4 regions of the Pseudomonas sp. CP4 genome follow, and region 3 is predicted to be linked to each of the others. Evidence: predicted binding sites of a transcription regulator. Region 3 holds the regulator's gene; each other region holds the start of a gene.

Region 1 (4,731 bases), 1.3 Mb from region 3:
CCCGTTTTGGAAGATTTCCGCACCGCAATGCGGTGTTGGGGCGGGAGTCTACGGCTGAGGAATTGGAGTTTCTGTCCAGGCCCGGTTCAAGATTCTGAATCTTCAGTGCGGCTTATGCCGCTTTCGCGAGCAGGCTCGCTCCCACAATTGAAATGCATTCCACTGTGGGAGCGAGCCTGCTCGCGAAGAGGCCTGAGGCCGCAGCTTAAATCCTGAAGCTGCCGACCAGATGCTTCAACCGCGCCGCCTGCTGCTCAAGATCCGAACAGGCGCGCAACGTCGCCTGCAAGTTCTCCACCCCTTCCTGATTAAGGGTGTTGATCTCGTTGATATCAACGTTGATCGACTCGACCACGGCGGTCTGTTCTTCGGTCGCGGTGGCTACCGACTGGTTCATGCCGTCGATTTCGCCGATGCGCTGGGTCACGCTGCCCAGACGCTCGCCGGCCTGGTTGGCGATGCCGACGCTGCTTTCGCTCTCGCGCTGGCTCTCGGTCATGATGGTCACCGCCTGGCGCGCGCCGACCTGCAACTCTTCGATCATCTTCTGCACTTGCTGCGCCGAATCCTGGGTGCGGTGCGCGAGGTTGCGTACCTCGTCGGCGACCACGGCGAAGCCACGACCGGCCTCACCGGCGCGCGCAGCTTCGATAGCCGCGTTGAGTGCGAGCAGGTTGGTCTGATGCGAGATGCTGGTGATCACCTCTAGAATCTGGCCGATGTTCACCGTGTTGCTGTTCAGGGTTTCGATGTTGCCGCAGGAGTCGCTGATCTTTGCCGACAGTTGCTGCATGGCCTGAATGGTTTTATCCACCACCTGCTGGCCATCGACCGCGAGGCTGCGCGCATCGCTGGAGTGTTGCGAGGCGAGGGCGGCGTTTTGTGCGATTTCCTGGGCGGCGGCGCCGAGCTGATTGATCGCGGCGGCGACGCTGTTGGTGCGGCTGGCCTGTTGGTCGGAGTTGTACATCGACGAGTTCGATGCCGCGACCACGCGCAAAGCGACTTCGTTGACCTGGCCGGTGGCCGAGGACACTTCGCGGATCGACGTGTGGATGCGTTCGACGAAGCGGTTGAACGAAGTGCCCAGCGCGCCGAATTCATCGTTGCCGTGAATCACCAGGCGCTTGGTCAGGTCGCCTTCGCCTTCAGCGATGTCATGCATCGCGCGGCCCATGGTCAGCAGCGGTTGCATCAGCACGCGAATCAGCATGCCGAGCAGGCCGATGATGATCAGTACGGCGATGACCATGGCGATCAGCGCCGAGGTGCGAAATTCGCTGAGCATCGAGAACGCGGTGTCTTTGTCGAGCACCAGCGCCACGTACCAGTCAGCCGAAGGCACGCCGTTGACGCGCGTGAAGGAAATCAACTGGGTCTTGCCGTCGAACTCGACCTCTTTCAGGCCCGGACTGACTTGAGGCGCGCCGTTCGGATAGGCCTCGGCGAGGGACTTGAGCACCAGTTTGCTGTCCGGGTGGATCAGGATCTTGCCTTCGGCGCTGACGATGAATGCATGACCGTGGCCGCCGAAGTTCAGCGAGTTGATGATCGCGCTGACGCTGGTCAGATCAATGTCGGCACCAGCGACGCCGAGCATCTGGCCCTGACGCTGCACCGGGGTTGCGACGGTGATCACCAGTTTGCCCGACGAAGCGGCGATGTACGGTTCGGTGACGATGGTCTGCTGTGCGCTATTGGCGGCTTTGTACCAGCCGCGCGCCCGTGGATCGTAGTCCGGCGCACGGTTGCCGGCCGGCACCGAGAACATCACGCCGTCGGCACCGCCAAAATAGCTGAGCTGGAAATTGCCGGTGTAGGCGGGCAGGTCAATGATGCGCTTGAGGCTGGCGGGAGCGTTGCCATCGACAGCGACCTGCTGCGACAGAGATTGCAGCAATTGAATGCGGCTTTCCAGCCAGGTCTGGATGTTGCTGGTGGTCAGGCTGCCCAGCTCCTGCATGGTCGCTTCGGTGCTGCTGCTCAAGGCCTGACGCTGGCGATAGTCGTTGAAGAAGATGAAACAGGCGAACGCAACGGCCACCACAAGGGCAGCAGCCAGCAGAATCTTGTGGCTGAATTTCATGTTTCTGGTCATCGAATGAACTACCGCGAAGGGGCTGGTCAGGAAAGGGCGGCAATTTGCCATATTCGGCAGCGTTGCGCTGCTCTTATTTCGACCGCGCCGCGCCAAAGATTAGGCGCTTGCGGGGAAAGTCGACGAAATGCTCGACAGCTTCACAAAGTTTTTGATTTATCGGCAAAAGCCAGACGGGCGGGCTGATAAATAGGCGTTCGGGCACGGAACCAGATGACACTTTTCTCTTCTAAGCTTCTGGTTGGCACCATGCCATCCCCCCTCGTTCCAGGAGTTTCACCATGTCGCTGCGATCTATCGCCCTGCTGTCGTTTTGCGTGCTGTTGGCCGCATGCAGCAAGGTCAATCAGGAAAACTACTCCAAGCTCTCGGCCGGCATGGCCAAGTCCGAAGTGGAAACCCTCCTCGGCAAGCCCACCGATTGCTCGGGCGCGCTCGGTATGTCCAGCTGCACCTGGGGCGACAAGAACAGCTTTATCAGCGTGCAGTACGCCGGTGACAAAGTGCTGATGTTTTCCGGCCAAGGCCTGAAGTAAACCGGGGCTTCGCGCCCACGGAGAAAAAAATGAAGCGGTTATTGCTGATCCTTTTCGCTGGCCTGGTACTGGCTGGCTGCGCCACTTCCGGCGTCGACCCGTTGGCGCCCAAGACCGTCGACAGTGTCAATCTCAAGCGTTATCAGGGCACCTGGTATGAACTGGCACGCTTGCCGATGTTCTTTCAGCGCCACTGCGCGCAATCCGAAGCCCACTACACCCTCAAGCCTGACGGTAACGTCGGCGTGCTCAACCGTTGCCTGACCCCGGAGTGGCAGTGGGAAGAGGCCAAAGGCACGGCTTATCCACAGGTGCCGGGCAAGACCGACAAGCTCTGGGTCGAATTCGATAACTGGTTCTCGCGCCTGGTGCCGGGCGTGGCGAAGGGCGAGTACTGGGTGCTGTACGTCAGCGACGATTACAAGACCGCCATCGTCGGCGACCCGAGTCGCAAGTACATGTGGCTGTTGTCACGCACGCCAACCGTTAACGGTGTGGTACGCGAAGAATTGCTGAGCAAGGCGCGTCAGCAGGGTTACGACACCACACGCCTGATCTGGCGCGCGTCGGACCGGCAGATGGCCAAGACGTCCAATTAAGCCTCGTTACAAATCAAATGTGGGAGCGAGCAGGCTCGCTCCCACAGTTTGGTTTTGGGTCAGCCCAAGAGATCGCGCAGGACCTGGGTGAATGCGCGAGCGCTGTCCTCTTCGCCAGCATGCCGGCCATCGCGCACCACCCACTGACCATTGACCAGCACATCGCGCACCTGGCGATCGCCGCCGGCGAACAACCAGCGATTGAGAATCCCGTCCCCCGAAGCCGTCGCCAGATACGGATCGTTGCCATCGAGCACAATCCAGTCCGCGCGCTTGCCTACTTCCAGCGCGCCGATCGGCTGCCCCAGTGCCTGTGCACCGCCGTCCAGCGCCGCGTCATACAGGGTGCGCCCGATCATCGGCTGGTCCGCGCCGTACAAGCGATTGCGCCGCTGATCGCGCAGGCGCTGGCCATATTCCAGCCAGCGCAACTCTTCCACCACGCTCAGCGACACATGGCTGTCGGAGCCAATGCCCATGCGCCCGCCCTGGGCGAGGAAATCCACCGCCGGGAAAATCCCGTCGCCCAGATTTGCTTCAGTGGTCAGACACAGCCCGGCGATCGCGCGACTTTTGGCCATCAGCGTGACTTCTTCCGGGTTGGCGTGGGTGGCGTGGACCAGGCACCAGCGCTGATCGACTTCGGTATTTTCGTACAGCCATTGCAGCGGCCGCCGACCGCTCCAGCTCAGGCAATCGTCGACTTCTTTCTGCTGCTCGGCGATGTGGATGTGCACAGGGATCTGCTTGTCACTGGCGGCGAGCACTTCGCTGATCTGCTGCGGCGTCACCGCGCGCAACGAGTGGAAACACAGGCCCAACGATTGCGCTTTCTGCTGCGCCAGTAATGGCTGCAAACGCGCTTGCAGATTCAAATAGTTTTCAGTGCTGTTGATAAAGCGACGCTGGCCGTCATTGGGTGTTTGCCCGCCGAAACCGGAATGGCTGTAGAGCACCGGCAGCAGGGTCAACCCGATACCGCTTTCACTCGCGGCCTGGCTGATTCGTAGCGCCAGTTCGGCCGGATCGGCGTACGGCTGGCCGTTGTTGTCGTGGTGCACGTAGTGAAATTCGGCGACCGAGGTGTAACCGGCCTTGAGCATTTCGATGTACAGCTGACGGGCGATGATGCCGAGCTGATCGGGGCTGATCTTTCCGACGAGGCGGTACATCAGATCGCGCCAGGTCCAGAAACTGTCGTTGGGGTTGCCGGCCACTTCGGCCAGTCCAGCCATGGCGCGCTGGAAGGCGTGAGAGTGCAGATTGGGCATTCCCGGCAGCAACGGCCCGCGCAGCCGCTCGGCGCCGTCTGCGCTGGAATCGGCCTGGATTCGGGTCAACAGCCCATTGGCGCTGACCTCGAGACGTACATTGTTGGCCCATCCGTTAGGCAGCAGTGCGCGTTCGGCAAAGAAGGCGGACATCGTTCGGCACCCCATCGTGTGTTATTTGTATATACATATACAGACGTTTGCCTGCCCGGTAAACTCCGGCAAGC
Region 2 (4,731 bases), 2.9 Mb from region 3:
CCATTCTTTCGGAAACATCCGCGGCGGTCTCGCTGCCGTTTCTGGATAATAAGGATCGGGAAATCTATGTGTGGTTTCTGATCAGTTTTCCCTTTTACTTGTTATTTCTTTTTTTCATCACGCTCAACTTCAATCACCGCTCCCTCTACTCACCCTCGGATTTCGGCAAAGACAAAAGCTTCCTCAAGGCGACTGGACATCCGGAACGCGAGAGCGAACGAAAAGTACCGTTGCGTAAAACCGATGAACCGTGCGCTTTCGAGATAACCAGCTGTGTGGTATCCAGCAACACTGCGGGGGGCGGATTTCAGCGTCCCTGCAGGATCCATAACGCGCCCGACCCTCCGCTCGACATGGCAAGCCAGGCCAGCCCGGTGGTCCAGACCATCAAGCTGTCACCACTGATAAGCGAACTGAACATTATCGACGCCAGAGATGTTGACGCGTCCAGAGAATTCGATGCGATTCTCGAAACTCTCCGGAGCGGTGGGAAAAAAAAACCGCGTGTTCTGGTTTTCCTGTCGAATCATGTTTCGGACTCTCCGGCACATACCGCGCTGCAACAGCTCAAACAGGCGAAGAAAAGCTCAGGCACAGCGCTGTGTGTCGTTTACAACCTGTGCACGCAGACAGTCACCTTGCTGGGGCGAACAAGCTGACGGGACGACCCGCCAACAGGCAGACAAGAGAAACGGCTTGATGAACCACACAAAAATTCCGAAAAAAAAGGCGGCCCTGAACAGGCCGCCTTTTTTATTGCGCGTCGATCTGAACCGCTCAGAACAACTTGCGACCCTTGTTGGCAGCAATCCGCATGCGCAGCGCGTTGAGCTTGATGAAGCCCGCCGCGTCCGCCTGGTTGTAAGCACCGCCGTCTTCTTCAAAAGTGGCGATGTTGGCGTCGAACAGCGAATCGTCGGACTTGCGGCCGGTGACGATGACGTTGCCCTTGTACAGTTTCAGGCGCACAACACCGTTCACGTTGACCTGCGAAGCGTCGATCATCTGTTGCAGCATCAGACGCTCAGGGCTCCACCAGTAACCGGTGTAGATCAGGCTGGCGTACTTGGGCATCAGCTCGTCTTTGAGGTGAGCGACTTCGCGATCCAGAGTGATCGACTCGATGGCGCGGTGAGCGCGCAGCATGATGGTGCCGCCCGGGGTCTCGTAGCAGCCACGGGACTTCATGCCGACATAACGGTTTTCGACGATGTCGAGACGACCGATACCGTGCTCGCCGCCGATCTTGTTCAGCGTCGCCAGAACGGTGGCCGGAGTCATCTCGACGCCGTCCACCGCGACGATGTCGCCGTTGCGGTAAGTCAGTTCCAGGTATTGCGGGGTGTCGGGAGCCTTCTCCGGGGAGACGGTCCAGCGCCACATGTCTTCTTCGTGCTCGGTCCAGGTGTCTTCCAGCACACCGCCCTCATAGGAGACGTGCAGCAGGTTGGCGTCCATCGAGTACGGGGATTTTTTCTTGCCGTGGCGCTCGATCGGGATCGCGTGCTTCTCGGCGTAGTCCATCAGCTTCTCGCGGGACAGCAGGTCCCACTCGCGCCAAGGGGCGATCACTTTCACGCCCGGCTTGAGCGCGTAGGCGCCCAGTTCGAAACGTACCTGGTCGTTGCCCTTGCCGGTGGCGCCATGGGAAATGGCGTCGGCGCCGGTTTCGTTGGCGATTTCGATCAAACGCTTGGCGATCAGCGGACGGGCGATGGAAGTACCCAGCAGGTACTCGCCTTCGTAAACGGTGTTGGCGCGGAACATCGGGAACACGAAATCACGCACGAACTCTTCGCGCAGGTCGTCGATGTAGATTTCTTTGACGCCCATGGCCTGAGCCTTGGCGCGGGCCGGTTCGACCTCTTCGCCTTGACCGAGATCGGCGGTGAAGGTCACCACTTCACAGTTATAAGTATCCTGCAGCCACTTGAGGATCACCGAAGTGTCCAGGCCGCCGGAATACGCCAGAACGACCTTGTTTACGTCCGCCATGCCATCACTCCACGGGGTTCTACGGAAAGCCGGGGAGTCTACCGCTCAAACGCGATAATTTACAGAGGCGCGACAGCTTAAGACGACAAAGCGACAGAATCTGTCGAGAGCGCGACGATGACCGGCGAGTCAGGAAGTCGCTGCGGCCGTGGCCGGCGTACTCGCTTGCGGCGCCGGAGCCGGGGCGGTAATCGGTGCGACGCGCGCCAGTTTTACGTTGACCCGCCGGTTCTTCGCACGATTGGCCTTGCTGGTGTTCGGCACGATCGGATACTGCTCGCCGTGGAAACGCACGGTGATCTGCGACTCCTGGATGCCGTTGGCCTTGAAGAAATCGACCACCGCCAGCGCCCGGCGCCGCGACAGTTCGCGGTTGGTCAGGCGATTGCCACTATTGTCGGAGTGGCCATCGAGTTCGATGTGGTTCACCGTCGGATCGGCCTTCATGTACTCGAGCATCACTTGCAGCTTGGCCTTGGCGGCCGGGTCCAGCTCAACGCCCTCGCCGGGAAAGCCGATCTGCGATTGCTTGATCTGGTCGAAATTTTGCGGCAGCAATTTCGCCACACAGCTTTGATAATCGTTGAACGCTTTGCTGAACTTGACCGGCAACAGACGCACTTCCGAGACCCGGCCATCGCCAGACGCGCGGCGCACTACCGGGCTGCGTCCGTCCAGCAGACCGCTCATCAATCCACCAGCCTGCGATTGCGAGCTGTTGAACAACACATTGCCGCTGCCCAGCCGCACAGAGCCCAGATTGATATCGCCACGCCCCGGCTGCCATGGTGCAGCGGCGGCGAGCAAGGTCGCCGAACCGCCGCCGAGCATGGCGTTGTAGGCGTTCAGCCGAAAGATCGCCTGCTCTCCGGCCTTGCGCACGAACTCGCCCGAGCCGAAATCGGTGATCGGTTGCGTCAGGCGGCACTCGAACTGGTCGCCGGCGACCGTCCACTCAATGTTCTCCAGACGGGTCTGGTAGGTCAGCGCCATCGCGGGAAGGCTGGCAAACACACTGAGCAGGGCTAAATAACGCTGGCGCACGGGAGGCTCCATTGGCTTGTGAAACACAAACACCGATTCACACAATGTTTACGGCATACCTTCGGGATATCGGACGCTTGTGGCAAAACTTGATAGCGGGTGCCTGCAAGAGTCTTTTCCGGTAGCATTCGCCTCAGTTTGACCCGCCTGGAATCCCCTCATGTCCGACCGCCTGACCCTGCTGCGTCCCGACGACTGGCACATTCATCTTCGCGATGGTGCCGTGTTGACCAATACCGTTGCCGATGTGGCCCGCACCTTCGGGCGCGCGATCATCATGCCGAACCTGGTACCGCCGGTGCGCAACGCCGCTGAAGCCGACGGCTATCGTCAGCGCATTCTCGCTGCCCGCCCGGCCGGCAGTCAGTTCGAGCCGTTGATGGTGCTGTACCTCACCGACCGCACCCAACCGGAAGAAATTCGTCAGGCCAAGGCCAGCGGTTTCGTCTACGCCGCCAAGCTGTATCCGGCCGGCGCGACCACCAACTCCGATTCCGGCGTGACCAGCATCGACAAGATCTTTCCGGCGCTCGAGGCCATGGCCGACGTCGGCATGCCGCTGTTGATCCACGGTGAAGTTACCCGTGGCGACGTCGATGTGTTCGACCGCGAAAAGATTTTCATCGATGAACACATGCGTCGCGTGGTCGAGCGTTTCCCGACGCTGAAAGTGGTGTTCGAACACATCACCACTGGCGACGCCGTGCAGTTCGTCAACGAGGCTTCGGCCAACGTCGGCGCGACCATCACTGCGCATCACCTGCTGTACAACCGCAACCACATGCTGGTCGGCGGGATTCGGCCGCACTTCTATTGCCTGCCGATCCTCAAGCGCAACACCCATCAGGAAGCGTTGCTCGATGCCGCTACCAGTGGCAGCGCCAAATTCTTCCTCGGCACCGACTCGGCGCCTCATGCCCAGCACGCCAAGGAAGCCGCCTGCGGTTGCGCCGGTTGCTACACCGCTTACGCCGCCATCGAGATGTATGCCGAAGCGTTCGAACAGCGTAACGCGCTGGACCAGCTCGAAGCCTTCGCCAGCCTCAATGGCCCGCGTTTCTACGGCCTGCCGGCTAACACCGATCGCATCACCCTGGTCCGTGAAGAATGGACCGCCCCGACCAGCCTGCCCTTTGGCGAGCTGACCGTTATCCCGCTGCGCGCCGGTGAAAAACTGCGCTGGCGCCTGCTGGAGGAACACGCGTGAGTGAAGAGCATTTCGACGACGAACTGGACGGTCAAAATGGCGGCGGCGGTTCCCGGCATCCGATGGCAGCACGTTTTCGCGGCTACCTGCCGGTTGTCGTCGACGTAGAAACCGGTGGCTTCAACGCAGCCACCGATGCCTTGCTGGAGATTGCCGCGACCACCATCGCCATGGATGAAAAGGGTTTCGTCTACCCGGATCACACCTACTTCTTCCGCGTCGAGCCATTTGAAGGTGCCAACGTCGAAGCGGCAGCCCTGGAATTTACCGGGATCAAGCTCGATCACCCGCTGCGCATGGCCGTCAGCGAAGAAACCGCGCTGACCGACATCTTCCGTGGCATCCGCAAGGCGCTGAAAGCCAACGGCTGCAAACGGGCGATTCTGGTCGGGCACAACAGCAGTTTCGACCTGGGTTTCCTCAACGCAGCCGTCGCGCGGCTGGACATGAAGCGCAACCCGTTCCACCCGTTCTCCAGCTTCGAC
Region 3 (4,731 bases):
GCAGTTCACGTGTGAGCTTGCCCACTTCCTGATACAGGCCGCGGTCACGGGTCTGATTGAGCTCATGGATCAGTTGCACCGCGTCGCCGAACTTGCCTTTTTCAAGGCTCTCGACCAGTTCGACCGCGTGTTTTTTCAGAGTCGATTCGAAATCGCCCTGTGATGATTCGTTATGCTCCATAGCTCCCCCGCGCATTCATCAGCCGATGCGTTCGAAAATCTTCTCGATTTTGTCTTTCAACGCTTGAGCCGTGAAAGGTTTGACTACGTAACCGTTCACACCGGCCTGAGCGGCCTCGATGATCTGCTCGCGCTTGGCTTCAGCAGTCACCATCAACACCGGGAGGTGCTTGAGTTTTTCATCGGCGCGCACGTGACGCAGCAGGTCGATACCGGTCATGCCCGGCATGTTCCAGTCCGTTACCAGAAAGTCGATGCTGCCGCTGTTGAGCACCGGAATGGCGGTTACGCCATCGTCGGCCTCGACGGTGTTGGTGAACCCAAGATCGCGCAGCAGGTTCTTGATGATCCGCCGCATCGTTGAGAAGTCATCAACGATGAGGATTTTCATGTCTTTGTTCAATTCGACCTCCAAGCAGTCTTAAACGCGCCCAGCACCTGGACGCGCCACTTCAATCAATCGGCATAGCACTCGAAGTTTGTCTGGAGCACAACGGATCGAGACCGGCGCCGTTCATCACCGCACCAGCCTCGTTTCGCAGTGTCCCCACACTGCCTTCAGCGCGCTCGCCACTCCCCCAAACGCCCCCGCAGACGGGCCGCGCACTGGCTGTGTAACTGGCTGACCCGCGATTCACTGACGCCAAGGACTTCACCGATTTCCTTGAGGTTCAGCTCTTCGTCGTAGTACAGCGCCAACACCAGTCGCTCACGCTCCGGCAAATTGGCAATCGCGTCCGCCAGCGCCGCCTGGAAGCGTTCATCTTCCAGATCGCGTGACGGCTCCATATGAGCACTCGCGCCATCCTCGTGCAGCCCTTCGTGTTCGCCGTCCTGCAACAGGTCGTCGAAACTGAACAGGCGACTGCCCAAGGTGTCATTCAGAATCCCGTAGTAATCGTCGAGACTCAATTGGAGTTCGGCCGCAACCTCGTGATCTTTAGCGTCACGGCCGGTTTTAGCTTCAATCGAGCGAATCGCGTCGCTGACCATCCTGGTATTACGGTGAACCGAGCGTGGCGCCCAATCCCCTTTGCGCACTTCATCGAGCATCGCGCCGCGGATTCGAATGCCCGCGTACGTTTCGAAACTGGCGCCTTTGCTGGCGTCGTATTTGGTCGAGACTTCCAGCAAACCGATCATCCCGGCCTGGATCAGGTCTTCGACCTGCACGCTGGCCGGCAGGCGTGCCAGCAAGTGATAGGCAATGCGCTTGACCAGTGGCGCGTAGCGCTCGATCAGTTCGTATTGCGCGTCACGCGCCGACTTTTTGTAAAGATTCATGCCACTGGCGGTCATATCACAGGCCCTGCGGTTTGCTGCACGAGACGCTCGACGAAAAATTCCAGATGCCCGCGCGGGTTGGCCGGCAGCGGCCAGGTGTCGACCTTCTGGGCGATGGCCTTGAAGGCCAGCGCGCACTTGGAACGGGGAAAGGCTTCGTAGACGGCGCGCTGCTTCTGCACTGCCTTGCGCACGCTTTCGTCGTACGGCACGGCGCCGACGTATTGTAGGGCGACGTCGAGAAAGCGATCCGTGACCTTGGTCAACTTGGCGAACAGGTTGCGCCCTTCCTGCGGGCTCTGCGCCATGTTGGCCAGCACGCGGAAGCGGTTCATGCCGTAGTCGCGATTGAGCAACTTGATCAGCGCGTAAGCGTCGGTGATCGAAGTCGGCTCGTCGCAGACCACCAGCAACACTTCCTGGGCGGCGCGCACGAAACTGACTACCGAGTCACCAATGCCCGCAGCGGTGTCGATCACCAGCACGTCGAGATTGTCGCCGATGTCGCTGAACGCCTGGATCAGGCCGGCGTGCTGCGCAGGACTCAGGTGCACCATGCTCTGCGTGCCGGAGGCCGCCGGCACGATGCGAATCCCGCCCGGGCCCTGCAACAGCACGTCGCGCAGTTCGCAACGGCCTTCGATGACGTCGGCCAGTGTGCGTTTGGGTGTCAGCCCCAGCAGAACGTCGACGTTCGCCAGGCCCAGATCGGCGTCCAGCAGCATGACCCGACGGCCAAGCTCTGCCAGCGCCAGGGACAAGTTCACTGACACGTTAGTCTTGCCGACGCCACCTTTGCCGCCGGTCACCGCGATCACCTGTACGGGATGCATGCTGCCCATGTTATTTCTTTACCTTGTCTTGCATAGACGGAGGCCACATTACTGGCTGCGCGTTCACGATCGGAACAATGCGTGGCAGACCATCGATGTAGGTACAAAAACTGTTCATGATTACCTCAGCCAACCTGCTTGGTCGGGCTGTGATAGATATCAGCGAACATGTCAGCCATGGCTTCTTCGCTGGGTTCTTCCTGCATTTGCACGCTGACGGCGCGGCTGACCAGTTGATGACGGCGCGGCAGATGCAGATCATCCGGAATCCGTGGGCCATCGGTCAGGTACGCGACCGGCAATTCATGACTGATCGCCAGGCTCAACACTTCGCCGAGACTGGCCGTTTCATCCAGTTTAGTCAGGATGCAGCCGGCCAGCCCGCAACGCTTGTAACTGTGATAAGCGGCGGTTAGAACCTGTTTCTGGCTGGTGGTTGCCAGGACCAGATAATTTTTTGAGCGAATGCCACGCCCGGCCAGGCTCTCGAGCTGCATGCGCAACGCCGGATCGCTGGCTTGCAGGCCGGCAGTATCGATCAAAACCACGCGTTTGCGTAGCAGCGGATCCAGCGCCTGAACCAGCGACTGACCCGGATCGACGTGCGTCACCGGCACGTTCAGGATGCGTCCGAGGGTTTTCAGTTGTTCCTGCGCGCCGATGCGGAAGCTGTCCATACTGACCAGCGCAACATTCTGCGCGCCGTACTTGAGCACATAACGCGCGGCGAGCTTGGCCAACGTGGTGGTCTTGCCCATGCCGGCGGGGCCGACCATGGCAATCACACCGCCCTCTTCCAGCGGCTCGACTTCCGGTACGGCGATCATCCGCGCCAGGTGCGCCAGCAGCATGCGCCAGGCCTGACGGGGTTCTTCGATATCGGTGATCAGTGCCAGCAGATCGCGCGACAGCGGGCCGGACAGGCCAATGCGCTGCAGACGGCGATACAGATTGGCCTGGGCCGGACGGCTGCCTTGCAGCTGATTCCAGGCCAGGGTGCCGAGCTGCACTTCCATCAGCTCGCGCAGGCTGTTCAATTCAAAACGCATCGAATCCAGGGCACGCGGATCGACACCCGCCGAGGCCTGCGCAGGCGCTGCGGCCGGGCGCGTCGGTGCGGCGTAGGTCGGCTCGCTCAGCGGTTCGGCAGCAGTCAGCGGCAGGCCTGCGGTCAACGGCAGCCCGGCGAACAACTGCTGATTGGTGTTGCCGTCGGCTTCGCCACGCAGGCTCAGTTCAGCCTGGGCGGTGACGATGCGCGACTGGGTCTTGCGCAGCTCGTCTTCGAGCTCCATATTCGGAACCCGTGGCGCCAGCGCCGACAATTTGTAATCCAGAGCCGCCGTCAACTCGACGCCGCCGGCAATGCGGCGATTGCCGATGATGGCGGCATCAGCGCCCAGCTCATCGCGAACCAGCTTCATGGCCTGACGCATATCGGCGGCGAAAAAACGCTTAACTTGCATAAACCACTACCTCAGCCGTTGGGCCCTACTGTCGCAACGATGGTCACTTGCTTGTTGTCCGGTACTTCCTGGTAGGCCAGCACGTGCAGCCCTGGGACTGCGAGGCGGCCAAAGCGCGAGAGCATCGCGCGAATCGGGCCTGCTACCAGCAGGATCACCGGTTGGCCTTGCATTTCCTGCCGCTGGGCCGCTTCGATCAACGAACGTTGCAGCTTCTCGGCCATGCTCGGCTCCAGCAGAACGCCCTCTTCCGAGCCTTGTCCTGCCTTCTGCAGACTATTGAGCAATATCTGTTCCAACCTTGGTTCCAATGTGATCACAGGCAGCTCGGACTCAGTGCCTACAATGCTTTGGACGATTGCGCGGGATACGCCGACCCGCACAGCCGCGACCAGAGCGGCGGTATCTTGACTCTTGGCGGCGTTGTTCGCGATCGCTTCGGCGATGCTGCGAATGTCACGCACCGGCACGTGCTCGGCGAGCAGCGCTTGCAGGACCTTGAGCAACTGCGACAACGAAACCACACCCGGCACCAGCTCTTCCGCCAGTTTCGGCGAGCTCTTGGCCAGCAATTGCATGAGTTGCTGCACTTCCTCGTGGCCGATCAGCTCACTGGAGTGCTTGTAGAGAATCTGGTTCAAGTGCGTGGCAACCACGGTGCTGGCGTCGACCACGGTATAGCCGAGCGATTGCGCCTGGGCGCGCTGGCTGATTTCGATCCACACCGCCTCCAGGCCAAAAGCCGGATCTTTGGCGTTGATTCCGTTGAGCGAGCCGTAGACCTGGCCCGGGTTGATCGCCAGTTCGCGATCCGGGTAGATTTCGGCCTCGGCGAGGATTACGCCCATCAGGGTCAGGCGATACGCGCTCGGCGCCAGATCGAGGTTGTCGCGGATGTGCACGGTCGGCATCAGGAAGCCCAGATCCTGTGAGAGCTTCTTGCGCACGCCCTTGATCCGCGCGAGCAA
Region 4 (4,731 bases), 2.0 Mb from region 3:
ACCTCGGCAAACGCCGGGTCGTTGTGGTCGAGGAACAGGCCGACCAACTGATTCGGCCACAGCCAGAACACCAGGGCGAAGCCGAGCATTACTACTGCTCCGAAGGCGATGCCGACACGCCCGGACATGCGTGCGTCGATCAGTTGCCCGGCGCCGTAGTGTTGGCCGACGCGCATGGTGATGGCATAGGACATGCCGGCCGGGACCATGAACGCCACCGAAACGATCTGCAGGGCGATCTGATGCGCACCCATTTGCGTACTGCCCATGGTGCCCATGCACAACGCGGCAAAGGCAAACAGCCCGACTTCCACCGCATAGGTGCCGCCAATCGGCAGGCCCAGGCGCCAGAGTTCTTTCAGGTATTGTCGGTTCGGCCGCGACAGGCCGGCGCGCAACGGATAAGCGTCATAGGCCGGATGCCGGCGAATGTGCCAGGCCAGCGTCAGTGCCATGCAGTTGGCGACAATCGCCGTGACTAGACCAATACCGGTCAGACCCAGTTGCGGCAGGCCGAACATGCCGGTAATCAAGGCGTAGTTGAGCAGGAAGTTGGCCACGGTGCCGGCGAGGCTGATGACCATCACCGGCGTCGCCCGGCCGATTGCACTGGTAAAACCGCGCAGGGCCATGAAGCTCAAGTAACCGGGCAGGGCGAAGGGCAGGGCGATGAGGAACTGCCCGGCGGCGTTGACGTTGGTTTCGGTCTGGCCGAACAGCAGCAACACCGGGTTCAGATTCCACAACAGCAGCCCGGCGCCGAGGGCCATCAGCCAGGCCAGCCACAACCCGGCCTGGGTCAGGCGCGCGGCGCCGAGGATGTCACCGGCACCCTGACGGATCGCCACCAATGTGCCGACCGCTGCAATCACGCCGATGCAGAAAATCGACACGAACGAGTAACTCGCCGCACCGAGGCCACCTCCGGCCAGCGCTTCCGGACTCAGGCGCGCCATCATCAGGGTGTCGGTCAGCACCATCAGCATGTGCGCCAACTGCGAAGCAATCAGCGGCCCCGCCAGCCGCAGGATGGCCCAGAGTTCGGTACGCACAGGATGCCGCATGGTCATCACCACCTGATTTCAGAGGGAACAGAAGAGCGTCGATTCTCGGCGCTTGGCAGGCGTTGCACAAAGGGATAAAAAGGATGGGTGGCATGATTAATACTCATCCTGAAACGTACCCGCCGGATTGGCTATATCCCCGCTACTGGAGCTTTGTGTATGTCCCGACGCCTTCCGCCGTTGTATGCCCTGCGCGCATTCGAAGCGGCAGCCCGGCACAGCTCGTTCACTCGCGCGGCGGAAGAATTGTCGATTACCCAGAGCGCGGTCAGTCGGCACATGCGCACACTCGAAGAACATTTCGCCTGCCGGCTGTTTCATCGCAGCGGGCGCAATCTGCAACTGACCGAGTCGGCGCGGCTGCTGTTGCCCGGTATCCGCGAAGGCTTCGCCGCCCTTGAGCGCGCCTGCAATACCTTGCGCGCCGAAGACGACATCCTGCGCATGAAGGCGCCGTCGACCCTGACCATGCGTTGGTTGCTGGCGCGGCTAAGTCGCTTCCGCCATTTGCAACCGGGCAATGAGGTGCAACTGACCAGCGCGTGGATGGACATCGATTCGGTGGACTTCAACAACGAGCCGTTCGATTGCGCGGTGTTGCTCAGCGACGGGCATTTCCCGCCGGACTGGGAAGCGAGCCTGCTGTTTCCCGAGGAACTGATTCCGGTCGGCGCGCCGAACCTTCTCAACGATCAGCCTTGGGACGTGGCGCGCCTGGCGACCACCGAACTGCTGCACCCGACCCCGGACCGCCGCGACTGGCGCAGTTGGCTGGAGCGTATGGGTCTGTCCGATCAGGTCTCGCTCAAGGGCGGACAAGTGTTCGATACGCTTGAGCTGGGCATGATTGCGGCGGCGCGTGGTTACGGTGTCTCCATGGGCGATTTGCTGATGGTTGCCGAAGATGTCGCGCAAGGGCGCCTGAGTCTGCCGTGGCCGACCGCCGTCGCCAGTGGCCTGAATTATTACCTGGTATGGCCAAAGCCACGCCCGGGAGGTGAACGTTTGCGCCGCCTCAGCGACTTTCTGCAGGGCGAGGTCCGTGCCATGCAACTGCCGACGGTAGAGCGCTTGAGCTGAAACGTTCGAGCCGGCACAATGCCACTACTGCGCCATACCCACGCAAAGTGCTCAAGTATTCGGTTTTACCGCCGACTACGAGCATGTGGAACCGTCGTGCCGGTTCTGCGCTACCCCCATTATTAGAATATTTTCCGGGCAATTACCGCGATCAAGGAGGATTCGGTGGCTCGGCCAGGAGCTGTTCATGTCTCAACCTCGTGCTCGGATCGCCTCGCAGTTGGGCCTCGCCCTTGCTGTGATACTGGCGATAGTCATCAGCGGCAGTACGGTGTTCGCCTTGCGTTCGCTGGATTCCGCCAACCTCGCCACCCGTGAAGAGCATCTGGCCAGTGAGGCCCGGCTGCTGGCCGATCAGCTGAGTACCTTCCACGGTACGCTGCGCGAAAGCACCCTGCGCTTGAGCGGTCTGTTCGAAAAGCGCTTCGGCAGTGGTTTGAGTGTGCACCCGGATCAGCCAGTGACCGTGGCCGGCGTGCAGACCCCGGGCCTGCACCTGGGCAACGAGGTGCTGAACAACAACTTCAAGGAAGTTGACGAGTTCAAGCAGATGACCGCCGGTGTGGCCACGGTATTCGTGCGCAGCGGCGAAGACTTCATTCGTGTCAGCACCAACGTCAGCAAGCAGGACGGCACCCGTGCCATTGGCACCGTGCTCGATCATGCCAACCCGGCGTACGCAAAGCTGATGGCGGGGCAGAGTTATGTCGGCCGCTCGCTGCTGTTCGAGCGTTACTACATGTCGCAGTACACCCCGGTACGCGATGCAGGCGGCAAGATTATCGCGGTGCTGTACGTCGGCTTCGACTACACCGACGCGCAGAACGCGCAGTTCGCCAATCTCAAGCGCTTCCGCATCGGCCAGACCGGCTCGCTGGCGCTCCTCGACGAGCAGAACAAATGGCTGGTGCCGATTGCCGGCGTCGAAGCTCTGGACCAAGCAGTACCGACCATCAACAACCTGGTGAAAACCCCGGGCAAAGGTGAGTTCTGGAGCGACAAGGGCGAAGACTTCTATAGCATCGCCGTGCCGTTCGAAGGTGGCCCGTGGTCGGTGGTGGCGAGCATGCCGAAAGCCGAGATCCGCGCGGTGACCTGGAGCGTCGGTACGCAACTGGCGATCGGCAGCCTGCTGGCGATGTTGCTCGCGGTCGGTTCCGTGGTCTGGCTGCTGCGCAGCAAACTTGCCCCGCTGGGCGATCTGGTGCGTCAGGCCGAGGCGTTGGGCGCGGGCGATCTGAGTGTGCGGCTGAACGTATCGAGCCACGATGAAATCGGTCAGCTGTCCCGTGCGTTCAACCAGATGAGCCAGGCGCTGTCGACCATGGTCGAGCATATCCGCCGCGCTTCGGAAGAGGTCAACAGCCGTGCGCAGGCGCTGTCCGGTTTGTCCGGCGGTGCTTACGAAGGCATGGAGCAACAGTCGGGCGAAATCACCAGCATGGCCGGCGCCGTGGAAGAGTTCAGCGCGACGTCGCTGAACATTGCCGACAACATGGGTGCGACGCAGCGCCTGGCGCAGGAAAACGCTCAGCAAACGCAGATTGGCCGCAGCTCGATGGAAGAAGCATCGTCGTCGCTGGAGCAGATCGCCGGTGCGCTGAACAGCACCGCCACGGTGATCAACACCCTCGGCCAACGCTCGCAGGAAATCGGCGGCATCGTCGGCGTGATCACCTCGATCGCCGAACAAACCAACCTGCTGGCGCTCAACGCCGCGATCGAAGCCGCTCGTGCCGGTGAGCAAGGTCGCGGTTTCGCCGTGGTCGCGGACGAAGTGCGCAGCCTCGCCTCGCGTACCCGTCAGGCCACCGATGAAATCTCCAGCATGATCCACAGCATCCAGCAGGAAACCGGCAACGCGATCAGCACCATGGAGCAGGGCAACGTGCTGATGCAGGAAGGCCTGTCGCGCAACGCCAATGTCGCCTCGGCGCTGGCGCGGATCGACGAGCAGAGTCGTTCGGCGGGGCAGCAGTTTGCCGCGATCACCACTGCCACTCAGGAACAAAGCAGCACGGCGACGTTGCTGAGCAGCAACTTGCAGAGCATTGCCATGGCCAACAGCGAGCAGCGTGAGGTTGTGTCTAACCTGGCTGTCACCGCTAAAGAGCTGGAGAAGCTGGCGGCGGATCTGCGTTCCGAGGTTGACCGCTTCCGTTGATGCATTCTTGAAACAGCTATCGCGAGCAGGCTCGCTCCCACAGTAGTCGGCGTAATTCACAAATATTGTGAAGGCCCGATGTCACTGTGGGAGCGAGCCTGCCTCGCGAATGCTTTTCTCCCACCGCTTTTTAGGACTTGCTGAAACGTTTCCGCAGCGCTATAAAAATGGCACAACTCCAATAAAGGCTGCTGCCATGACCCCGCTCAAACTCCTCGTCGCCTTCGGCGCATTCTCTGCCGCTTCCCACGCCATGGCCTGGGACTATGTCCTGCTCGACGCCAATACTCCGGCAAAGAACTGGACGATCACCAGTGAGCAACTTGGCGTAAAAACCGCCAAAGCGTTTTCCGTGACCCTGCGTACTCTGCATGGCGGTCGTCAGGAGGGCGTCAGCATTGTCGATATCGATAACGGCACGAT

Evidence for each region. Region 3 encodes FliA, which starts transcription of late flagellar genes. Its sites were predicted from a motif close to CTAAAGTTTNNNNNNNNNNNGCCGNTAA; they were not measured.
Region 1: a site for FliA is predicted at 2,174-2,201, ahead of ACMYUN_RS12800 (methyl-accepting chemotaxis protein). Genes of this name have one in related genera too.
Region 2: a site for FliA is predicted at 3,106-3,133, ahead of ACMYUN_RS20750 (flagellar protein MotY). Genes of this name have one in related genera too.
Region 4: a site for FliA is predicted at 2,195-2,222, ahead of ACMYUN_RS15735 (methyl-accepting chemotaxis protein). Genes of this name have one in related genera too.

What each region holds. Positions count from the first base shown of each region.
Region 1 covers NZ_CP180489.1:2,886,833-2,891,563, reverse strand. The annotation lists gene ACMYUN_RS12805 (DUF924 family protein) at 1-98, shown strand, start outside; gene ACMYUN_RS12800 (methyl-accepting chemotaxis protein) at 206-2,098, opposite strand; gene ACMYUN_RS12795 (hypothetical protein) at 2,380-2,634, shown strand; gene ACMYUN_RS12790 (lipocalin family protein) at 2,664-3,233, shown strand; gene ACMYUN_RS12785 (formimidoylglutamate deiminase) at 3,293-4,657, opposite strand.
Region 2 covers NZ_CP180489.1:4,603,647-4,608,377, reverse strand. The annotation lists gene ACMYUN_RS20760 (hypothetical protein) at 1-659, shown strand, start outside; gene ACMYUN_RS20755 (argininosuccinate synthase) at 778-1,995, opposite strand; gene ACMYUN_RS20750 (flagellar protein MotY) at 2,125-3,039, opposite strand; gene pyrC (dihydroorotase) at 3,200-4,246, shown strand; gene rnt (ribonuclease T) at 4,243-4,731, shown strand, end outside.
Region 3 covers NZ_CP180489.1:1,548,839-1,553,569, forward strand. The annotation lists gene ACMYUN_RS06850 (protein phosphatase CheZ) at 1-181, opposite strand, end outside; gene ACMYUN_RS06855 (chemotaxis response regulator CheY) at 200-571, opposite strand; gene fliA (RNA polymerase sigma factor FliA) at 739-1,479, opposite strand; gene fleN (flagellar synthesis regulator FleN) at 1,476-2,306, opposite strand; gene flhF (flagellar biosynthesis protein FlhF) at 2,423-3,763, opposite strand; gene flhA (flagellar biosynthesis protein FlhA) at 3,775-4,731, opposite strand, start outside.
Region 4 covers NZ_CP180489.1:3,535,766-3,540,496, forward strand. The annotation lists gene ACMYUN_RS15725 (NorM family multidrug efflux MATE transporter) at 1-1,064, opposite strand, end outside; gene ACMYUN_RS15730 (LysR substrate-binding domain-containing protein) at 1,224-2,144, shown strand; gene ACMYUN_RS15735 (methyl-accepting chemotaxis protein) at 2,332-4,308, shown strand; gene ACMYUN_RS15740 (aldose 1-epimerase family protein) at 4,505-4,731, shown strand, end outside.